Regions from separate parts of the Streptomyces albireticuli genome, predicted to be linked through region 1. Evidence: riboswitches for the same ligand, from Rfam matches in the RefSeq annotation. Region 1 holds a riboswitch; each other region holds the start of a gene.
The links. A riboswitch is a leader RNA that binds a small molecule or an ion and turns the genes downstream of it on or off. The one in region 1 is predicted to bind cyclic di-AMP.
Positions count from the first base shown of each region.

Region 2: it holds a riboswitch for cyclic di-AMP, as region 1 does, so the genes downstream of both, SMD11_RS08630 (M23 family metallopeptidase) here and SMD11_RS20290 (transglycosylase family protein) in region 1, are expected to answer to the same signal.
Region 3: it holds a riboswitch for cyclic di-AMP, as region 1 does, so the genes downstream of both, SMD11_RS29300 (C40 family peptidase) here and SMD11_RS20290 (transglycosylase family protein) in region 1, are expected to answer to the same signal.

Region 1 covers NZ_CP021744.1:4,685,636-4,688,835, reverse strand. Annotated here, with positions in the region: gene eno (phosphopyruvate hydratase) at 1-741, opposite strand, end outside; gene SMD11_RS20290 (transglycosylase family protein) at 1,076-1,828, opposite strand; cyclic di-AMP (ydaO/yuaA leader) riboswitch at 1,832-2,016, opposite strand; gene SMD11_RS20285 (transglycosylase family protein) at 2,278-3,200, opposite strand, start outside.
Region 2 covers NZ_CP021744.1:2,085,219-2,088,418, reverse strand. Annotated here, with positions in the region: gene SMD11_RS08635 (M16 family metallopeptidase) at 1-1,360, shown strand, start outside; cyclic di-AMP (ydaO/yuaA leader) riboswitch at 1,556-1,711, shown strand; gene SMD11_RS08630 (M23 family metallopeptidase) at 1,725-2,531, shown strand; gene SMD11_RS08625 (GntR family transcriptional regulator) at 2,724-3,200, shown strand, end outside.
Region 3 covers NZ_CP021744.1:6,764,678-6,767,877, forward strand. Annotated here, with positions in the region: gene SMD11_RS29295 (carboxylate-amine ligase) at 1-766, opposite strand, end outside; cyclic di-AMP (ydaO/yuaA leader) riboswitch at 1,099-1,277, shown strand; gene SMD11_RS29300 (C40 family peptidase) at 1,281-1,754, shown strand; gene SMD11_RS29305 (S1 family peptidase) at 1,854-2,924, opposite strand.

The DNA of each region.
Region 1 (3,200 bases):
CTCGGAGGCGGCGACGTCGAGCGCGAGCGCCACGTCCTGGCCGGGGGTGTAACCGGCCTCCTTGATGGCCTCGAGGATGAGGTCGAGGGCCTCGCGGTTGGAGCCCAGGTTCGGGGCGAAGCCGCCCTCGTCGCCAAGGCCGGTGGACAGGCCCTTGCGCTTCAGGACGGCCTTGAGGGTGTGGTAGACCTCGGTGCCCCAGCGCAGCGCCTCGGAGAAGGACTCGGCGCCGATCGGCGCGATCATGAACTCCTGGATGTCGACGTTGGAGTCGGCGTGCGACCCACCGTTGAGGATGTTCATCATCGGAACGGGCAGCAGGTGCGCGTTCGGGCCGCCGAGGTAGCGGAAGAGCGGCAGGTCGGAGGCCTCGGACGCGGCGTGCGCGACGGCAAGGGAGACGCCGAGGATGGCGTTGGCGCCGAGCGAGCCCTTGTTGTCGGTGGCGTCCAGGTCGAACATGGCCTGGTCGATCAGGCGCTGCTCGGTGGCGTCGTAGCCGACGAGCTCCGGGCCGATCTGCTCGATGACGGCCAGGACGGCCTTCTCGACGCCCTTGCCGAGGTAACGGTTCTTGTCACCGTCACGGAGCTCGATGGCCTCGAAGGCACCGGTCGAGGCACCGGACGGCACGGCGGCACGGCCCGTGGAGCCGTCGTCGAGGCCGACCTCGACCTCGACCGTGGGGTTGCCTCGCGAGTCGAGGATCTCGCGAGCTACGACGACGTCGATGGACGGCACGAGGGTCTCCTTCGTGTGTGTCTGGAGTTCTGCACCCCGAGCCTAACGGGCCCCGGAGGCTCCCCCTGCCGTTGGACCGGTTTCCCGGGCCGGGAAGCCGGAAAAAACAACACAAACGCCGAGATCAGGGGACGAATGTCAAGGGTGTTCGCTCAGCGGTGAAGGGAGCGGGGAACCGCCCGTGGCCGGGCGGCGGTGCGCCGGGAAACGGCGGAAGCCCCGCTCCGGCGCGCGCCCGGGGGCGCGGCGGAGCGGGGCGACCGCTGCGATCGGTGTCCGGCCGGCGACGGGTGAGCGTCCGGCCGGGCGGCGGCGGGGCGTGGCGCCCGCCGGGTCAGCGCAGGTGCAGCTGCTGACCGACGAAGATCAGGTCGGCGTCCTCGACGACGTCCTTGTTCAGCTCGTGGAGCTTCTGCCAGCCGCCCTTGACCTTCTCGGTCTCGGCGATCTTGGCGAGGGTGTCGCCTTCCTTGACCTGGTACTCGCCGTCACCCTTCTTGAAGGACCCCGAGGCGGAGTGCTTCGGGGCGGCCGGCTTCGGCGCGGGGGCCTCGTCCTGGTCGTCGGCCTGCGGGGCGACGTACTTCGGGGCGCTCTGCTTCGGCGCGGTCCGCTTGGGCGCGGCCTGGCGCTCGCTGCGGTCGGCGTGCGACTTGGTGGAGGTGCCGCGCGAGGACTTGGCGGTGCTGCCGGAGTCGGACGTGTCGACGTCGGCCTTGGCGCCACCCGGGGTCAGGCCGGGCACGGCGCAGCCCCAGGCACCCGGGCCCTGCATGGCGAGCAGCTTCTCGGCGACGGCGATCTGCTGGCTCTTGGTGGCCTGGTGCGGGTACGCGGCGTACTGGCCGCCGCCCGCGGCGTCCCAGGAGGACTTCGAGAACTGGAGGCCACCGTAGTAGCCGTTGCCGGTGTTGATGGACCAGTTGCCACTGGACTCGCACTGGGCGACCTTGTCCCAGGTGGAGACGGAGGCGGCGTTCGCGGAGGTGGCGATCATCAGCGGGGCGGCGACGGCCGCGCCGGTGACACCGGCGAGCGTGACGATGCGGACGGCCTTGGACGGACGACGGTGCTTGCCCTTGGACATGAGTCGTTTCCTCACCGACGCCTACGAGGTGAGCTGTCGGGTTCGGGCTAGTGAGTTCGCCCGGCCGGTCGTGCGAGCACTCCCGGCTTCACCCCAAGCCGTTCCGGCCTCCCCCGGTCACCGACCGACGGAATCCGTTCCGGCGCCTACCTTGGTTCCCCCGCTCCTGCCTACGGCGCTTAACGCGACGACTCCGCCGGCCGCCGGCAGGATTCGGCGTGGCGACCGTGGTGCTCGCGGTGGCGAGCGGTCACGACGGTAAACACAGTCGGCCGGAGGGTTCAAACCCCTCTTTCCAGCCACAGTTGCCTCTGGTTACCCATGGGAACCCGACATTTCCGCAGGTGAGGGCGGGTGCGGAAAGTCCGGGAGGATGCCGTTCCGCCGAAAAGCAACGAGACCCATGTCTCACTTTCGACTGGAACGGACATTCCCCCCGAACTGCCGCGCTATTTGCCCATCTCAAGCCTCTGACCAGGAAGGATCAGATCCGGATCCTTGCCGACCACCTTCTCGTTGCGCTCGTAGAGCGAGTGCCAGCCACCCGTAACGGAGTGCTTCTCCGCTATCGCTGACAGATTGTCACCGGGACGCACGGTGTAGTCGCCGGCCGCCGGCACACCCGGGCGCGCCTCGTCGCCGCCCCGGGACGGGCGCTGCTCGTCGTCCGAACGCGGCGGATCCGCGCGGTGCTTGCCCGTGCCCTCCCCGGCGGGGGCGCCGGGCGTACGGGAGTCCGCGGGGCCGGGCGTCGTGCCGGGGGTGCCCGTGGGCGGGTTGACGGGGGCCGTGGGGATCGCGGTGGGGTCGTCGGTGGGCGCGCCGCCGGGTCCGGCGTCCGGCCGTCCGCTCGCGGGGGCCGAGGGCGAGCCGGAGGGGGTCCGCGACGGGGATCCGTCGCCCTTGCCCGGCTCCCCGGAGCCGGAAGGCGTTCCGCTCGGGGCGGGTGCCGACGGGGACGGCGAGGAGGACGGCGTGGAAGGCTTCGACGGCTCGGAGGGCTTCGGCGACTCGGAGGGCTTCGTCGGCTCGGACGGCTTCGTCGGCTCGGACGGCTTCGACGACGCGGGCGACTCGGAGCGGTCCGTCGACGGGGACGGCGAGTGCTCCGGCGCGCGCGGGGCGGGAGACTCCGGCCGCGAGGGGTCCTTCGTGCTCCCGGGGTTCACGTCCGGCGCCCGGCCGCCCTTGCCGAGACCGGCCGCCGCGCCGCAGTTCTGCCAGGCGCTCGGGCCGCTGCCGTTGAGGATCTTCTCCGCGACGGCTATCTGCTGGGACCGGCTCGCGAGGTCGGGGCGCGGGGCGTACACCCGGCCGCCGTTCTGCTCCCAGAGCTCCTGGGTGAGCTGAAGTCCGCCGTACGAGCCGTTGC
Region 2 (3,200 bases), 2.6 Mb from region 1:
CCACCCGCAGCCGCAGCCCGGCGCGCCCACGCCGTGGGCCTTCCCGGCCCCCGAGCGCGGTCAGCTGCCCAACGGCCTGACGGTGCTGCGCTGCCACCGCCCCGGCCAGCAGGTCGTCGCCGTCGAGATCAACCTCGACGCGCCCCTGGAGGCCGAGCCGGCCGGCCTCGACGGCGTCTCCACCATCATGGCGCGCGCCCTCTCCGAGGGCACCGACAAGCTGACGGCCGAGGAGTTCGCCGCCGAGCTGGAGCGCTGCGGCGCCACCCTCGACGCGCACGCCGACCACCCGGGCGTCCGGATCTCCCTGGAGGTCCCGGCCTCCCGGCTGGTCAAGGCGCTGGGTCTGCTCGCCGACGCGCTGCGCGCCCCGGCCTTCCCCGACGGCGAGGTCGAGCGGCTCGTCCGCAACCGCCTGGACGAGATCCCGCACGAGCTGGCCAACCCCGCCCGCCGGGCGGCCATGGCCCTCTCGGCGCAGCTCTTCCCGGCCGACTCGCGGATGTCGCGCCCCCGTCAGGGCACCGAGGAGAGCGTCGAGCGCATCGACGCCGCGTCCGTGCGGGCCTTCTACGAGGCGCACGTCCGCCCCGTCACCACCACCGCCGTTGTCGTCGGCGACTTCACCGGCGTCGACCTGGACGCCGCGCTCGCGGACACCCTCGGCGCCTGGACGGGCTCTCCCGCGGCCCCCCGGCAGGCCCCGCCCATCACGGCGGACGACACGGGCCGTGTGGTCATCGTGGACCGGCCGGGCGCCGTCCAGACCCAGCTGCTCATCGGCCGGATCGGCGCCGACCGGCACGACCGGGTCTGGCCCGCCCAGGTGCTCGGCACCTACTGCCTCGGCGGCACCCTCACCTCCCGCCTGGACCGCGTCCTGCGCGAGGAGAAGGGCTACACCTACGGCGTCCGGGCGTTCGGCCAGGTGCTGCGCTCCACGCCGGACGGCACGGGCGCGGCCATGCTGGCCATCAGCGGCTCGGTGGACACCGCCTCCACCGGCCCGGCCCTCGACGACCTGTGGACCGTGCTGCGCACCCTCGCGGCCGAGGGTCTGACGGACGCCGAGCGCGATGTGGCGGTGCAGAACCTCGTCGGCGTCGCGCCGCTGAAGTACGAGACGGCGGCGGCCGTCGCGGGCACGCTGGCCGACCAGGTCGAGCAGCACCTCCCGGACGACTTCCAGGCCCGGCTCTACGAACGTCTCGCGGCGACGGGCACGGTGGAGGCCACGGCGGCCGCCGTCAACGCCTTCCCGGTCGACCGGCTCGTGACGGTCCTCGTGGGCGACGCCGCGCAGATCGCGGAGCCCGTGAAGGCCCTGGGCATCGGCGAGGTGACGGTCGTCACCGGCTGACGCTTCGTCAGGAAGTGGGGAGGCGCGTGAGGTCGGCGAGACCCACGCGCCTCCCTTATGTCCGATTTAGTGGAGTGGTTGCACGTCTGGCATGTGGCGTACGCCACAAAACGTGAGTTCTGTTTGCCGTTCGAATCGGGCGCCGTTTAGCGTCAGGGCGGTTGTCCGTCAGATGTGAGTCGCATCCGCGGCCCCGGGCAACCATCGCCGAGTCCCCGTACGGCGCGAGCCAGGGGAGCCGGGGACCCACATGTCCCTGGGGTGAATCGGGTCCCTTTCCGGAGGGAGCCGTAGGAGACCTTCCTGCTCCGAACCCGTCAGCTAACCCGGTAGGCGAGAAGGAAGGAAAGGAATAGCCGCACCTATGGCGTTCACTCGTGCCACCGGGAAGCACCGTCGTCCGAGCCGCGCCGTGCGCACCGGCGCGAACATCGCGGGCATAGCCACCCTGACGGCCACCGGCGTCGTCGCCGGCTTCGCCGCCCCCGCGCTCGCCGCCACCACCGACGACGCCCCGCGCGCCGAGGACACCGGCCTCACCCAGGCCATCGTCATCGGTGAGGACACCGCCACCCGCGTGGGCGAGCAGGCCGAGGTCCAGCGCAGCTCCGCCGAGGAGACCAGCGCCCGCCTCCAGGCCGAGGCCGAGGCGAAGAAGCAGGCCGCCGAGACCAAGAAGCTCGCGGACGAGGCCGCCCGCAAGGCCGAGGCCGAGCGCAAGGAGCAGGAGCGCATCGCCCGCGAGGAAGAGCGCAAGAAGCTCAACGCCTACGTGTCGCCGATCGAGGGCTCGTACGTCTCGACCTCGTACAAGGCCTCCAGCGGCCTGTGGTCCTCCGGCAGCCACACCGGCGTCGACTTCCACGCCGAGTCCGGCACGTCGGTCCGCTCCGTCGGCGCGGGCACCGTGGTCGAGGCCGGCTACGGCGGCGCCTACGGCAACAACGTCGTCATCAAGCACAACGACGGCACCTACACCCAGTACGGCCACCTGTCGTCCATCGGCGTCAGCGCCGGCCAGACGGTGACCGCGGGCCAGGAGATCGGCATCTCCGGCGCCACCGGCAACGTCACCGGCCCGCACCTGCACTTCGAGGCCCGCACCGGCCCCTCCTACGGCTCCGACATCGACCCGGTGGAGTACCTGCGCTCGCACGGCGTCGGCATCTGACACCCGCGCGCACCGCGTCGTTCCACGAAGGCCCCGGCCCCCGGCCGGGGCCTTCGTGTTGGCCAAAACATATCGATGAAATCCTCGGCGCCATCGGAAATCGCGGGCCGCTGCAATAGAGTCGTTGACCAGGCGTCAATCGGCCGCGTTTCGCGGGGGTCAATGCGGAGGTTCACCCATGCGGGGCCGTACGTGAACGGCGATGGTAAAGCGGCACCGAACGGCGGCCGCATTTCGGCGCACGCGGTCTGCACGGCGATCCGCGACGACATCGTCACGGGCGTCTTCCCGCCCGGTGGCCGGCTCACCGAGGAGGTCCTCGCCCGCCGGTACGGCGTCTCCCGGGTGCCCGTGCGCGAGGCGCTGCGCACCCTCGCCTCCGAAGGCTTCGTGACCACCCGCAGGCACGCGGGCGCCTGTGTCGCCGAGCCCACCGAGCAGGAGGCGGCCGATCTCATCGAGGTCCGGGCGCTGCTGGAGCCGCTGGGCGCCGCGCGGGCCGCGCAGCGCCGTACGGAGGCGCACCTGAAGGTGCTGCGCGGCCTGGTCAGGCTCGGCCAGGAGCGGGCCCGCGGCGGCCGCACGGGCGAGCTGCGCCCCTTGGACGACTGGTTCGACGAGACGCTCGCCCAGGCGTCCGGCAGCCCCAGCCTCGCGGCCCTGCTCACC
Region 3 (3,200 bases), 2.1 Mb from region 1:
CCGTGGCCACCAGGGCCCGGACGATCCCGGCGAACATGACGGCGTCGTCGACCCGCAGCTGGACGTCCAGACAGCGGACCTCGATCGTGGGGTAGCGGTCGGACAGCCTCGCCTGCCAGTAGAGCTGCCCCCGGTCGGTGATCGCGCCGGCGACGAACAGCGCCTGGATTCGCTCTTCGTAGTCGGCGAGATCGGTGAAGTGCGGGGGCGGGCCGCTGACCGGCCAGCGGCTGTAGACCACCGTGCGCCAGCTGGCGAAGCCGGTGTCCTGGCCGTGCCACATGGGGGAGTTCGCGGCCATGGCCACCAGGACGGGCAGCCAGGGCCGGACGCGGTTGAGTACGCCTACGCCCACCTCCCGGTCGGGGATGGCGACATGCACATGCATCCCGTTGACCAGCTGCTCGTCGACGAGCTGCGGTGCCACGGAGTGCATGGCCAGATAGCGGGGACTGCGCGTCACGGGCACGGGGGCCAGCCCGGCTCGCGGCGCGGTCCCGCTCGCGGCGATGCGGCACCCGGTGCGCTTCGCGGCGGAACTCACCGCGTGACGCAGCCGCAGCAGATGCCTGCTCGCCTCCGCCAGATCCGAGCAGACCGGAGTGGCAACTTCCACTTGGGCCTGCAACAGTTCCGGCTGAATCTCCCGCTCGTGGACGACCGGCTCCAGGTCCACCGCCGCACAGACCTGTTCTGCCATCGGTACGGGCAGCGCGGTGGCCGGGTCGAGCAGAAGATACTCCTCCTCGATCCCTAGGGTGAGCATGCCGTATCGCTACCCCCGCGCCCTCCCGGCGAACCGCGCACGGGGGCCGTCCCGGGTTTCTGTCGCAAAGACGCCGGACCCTTCTGCGGATACCGGCTCCGGGGTGCGTCGGGTGACGCGATTTCGGTCTCCGGGCATCTCGGCAACTTCCTTGCGAGAAAAGGATTTACGAGGTCCGTGTGGTGCGAAAACATACCCCGGTTCCCTGAATGGCCGTGAAGTGAAGAAGTTCACAGAAACCCCTCCCGGCGCCGGATTCCGGCATTCCGTGATGCAGGATCTTGGATCGAACACAAGATCCCGTCACCGAGGCGGGCGACCCGGGCGGACGCCGAGTCCTGCCGCCGTACCGGGTGCGGACAGATCGAAAAGGATCGGCAGGAGCGGGAGACCCAAGCACGGCGGACCACGATGGCGGTGGTCCTTGGGGTGAAGTCACTCAGGTGACCGGGCAACTTCGACAGCCCGAACCCGACAGGTCATCTTTCGCAGGCGGATGACGAAGGGTTTTGTCATGTCTGCGATTCCTGGCATACCGGCGCTCAAGTCCCGGGCCGTGGCCGCGTCCGTCCTCACCGCGGCCACCGTGACCGCGTCGATGCTCCTGCCCGGTGTGGGATCCGAGGCCCAGGCCGCGACGCCCGGTCAGACCGCCGTGAAGGTCGCGGCCTCCAAGAAGGGCTCGCCCTACCAGTACGGCGCGGCCGGCCCCAACCGGTTCGACTGCTCGGGCCTGACGCTCTACTCCTTCAAGAAGGCCGGCAAGACGCTCCCGCGCACCGCCGCCCAGCAGTACAACAAGACCCGTCACCTCTCGGCGGGCTCCCGCCAGGTCGGCGACCTCGTCTTCTTCCACTCCGGCAGCAACGTCTACCACGTGGGCATCTACGCCGGCGACAACAAGATCTGGCACTCGCCCAAGCCGGGCGCGTCCGTCCGCATGGAGAAGATCTGGAGCAGCGGCGTCTGGTACGGCCGCGTCAACTGACGGCCCGTACGGTGCCACGCCACGGCGCGGCCCCCGGCTCTCCGTGAGGAGCGCCGGGGGCCGCGCCCGTTCCCCGGGGCGGCACGGAGCCCCGAGGGGTCACGGGAGCTGTGCCCCGAAGGCCCGGAGGGCGTCCGTCACCGGCTGGAAGAACGTCTCGCCGCCGGACGAGCAGTCACCGCTGCCGCCCGAGGTGAGCCCGAGCGCGGTCCCGCCGTCGAAGAGCGCGCCGCCGCTGTCGCCCGGCTCGGCGCAGACCGTGGTGTCGATCAGACCGTCGACCTGGCCCTCCTCGTAGTTGACGGTCGCGTCGAGGCCGGTCACCTCGCCGCCGCTGACGCCGGTGGTGCTGCCGCTGCGCCGCACCGGCTCGCCGACCGTCGCCTCCGCGGCCCGGGTGATCTGCTGGCTCCCGCCGTTGTACAGATTGACGGCGCTGGGGTGGGCGACGGAGGCGGTGTAGCGCACGAGGGCGTAGTCGTGGCCGGGGAAGGACGACTGCTCGGTCACCCCGATCACGGGGCCGCCCTGGGTGGCGGACCACTGCGCCGAGGCGTTGCCGCAGTGTCCGGCGGTGAGGAAGTACGGCTTCCCGCCCTTGGTGATGTTGAAGCCGAGCGAGCAGCGCACCCCGCTGCCCCAGATGGCGTCGCCGCCCATGAGGTACGGGCGGAAGGTCCCGGACGTCCTTCTGAGCGCGGCCCTGTCGCCCAGGCCCGCGACGACCTTCTCCAGCCGGGCCAGCCGGGCGCCCCCGACCGTGCTGTCGGCGGTGACCACGACCTTGTTGCGGCGCGGGTCGACCGACCAGGCGGTGCCGGGTATCGCGGCGCGCTCCTTCAGGGTGCTCCGGGCCGCCGCGAGCTCGGTGGCCGAGTGCCGGACGAGCCGGGCCTCGGCCCCGGCGGCGCGGACCTTCGCGGCGGTCGCCCGGTCGAGGACGCCGACGACCAGGGTGCGGGCCGCGGCGTCGTAGTACGCGCCGGCCGTGTCCGCCGCCGGCAGGCTCGCGGTGAGGTCCCGCGCGAGCCGGCCCGCGCTCCCGGCGGAGAGCGTGGCCGGGCCGGGGGAGGCGTGGGCGCTCGGCAGGGTGAGCGCGGTCGCGGTCAGGACGGTGGCGGCAGCGGCGGCCAGGGCCGCGCGGCGGGCAGGGGTGCGGGAACGGTTCACTCGTGCCTCCTGTGGGGGAGTGCCCGACATCGATGTCGGGCGTGGAGGTCGTGCGTGAGGTGGGGGCACGGCGCGACGGCCGATGAAATGGTCGCGTCCATGTCAATTGACCTCAGTGTCACCAGAGGGCCGGGCGGCGTTCAAGGGCGACATCCGGTCGCGCGCCCGGACGGCTCACTCGCCCTTCCGTCCCCACGGACGGAAGGGCGAGTGACCCCTGTCAACAGGAGGGACGCGTAAAGAGGTTCGCCCACCGGTGAGCGGACGGGCCGGACC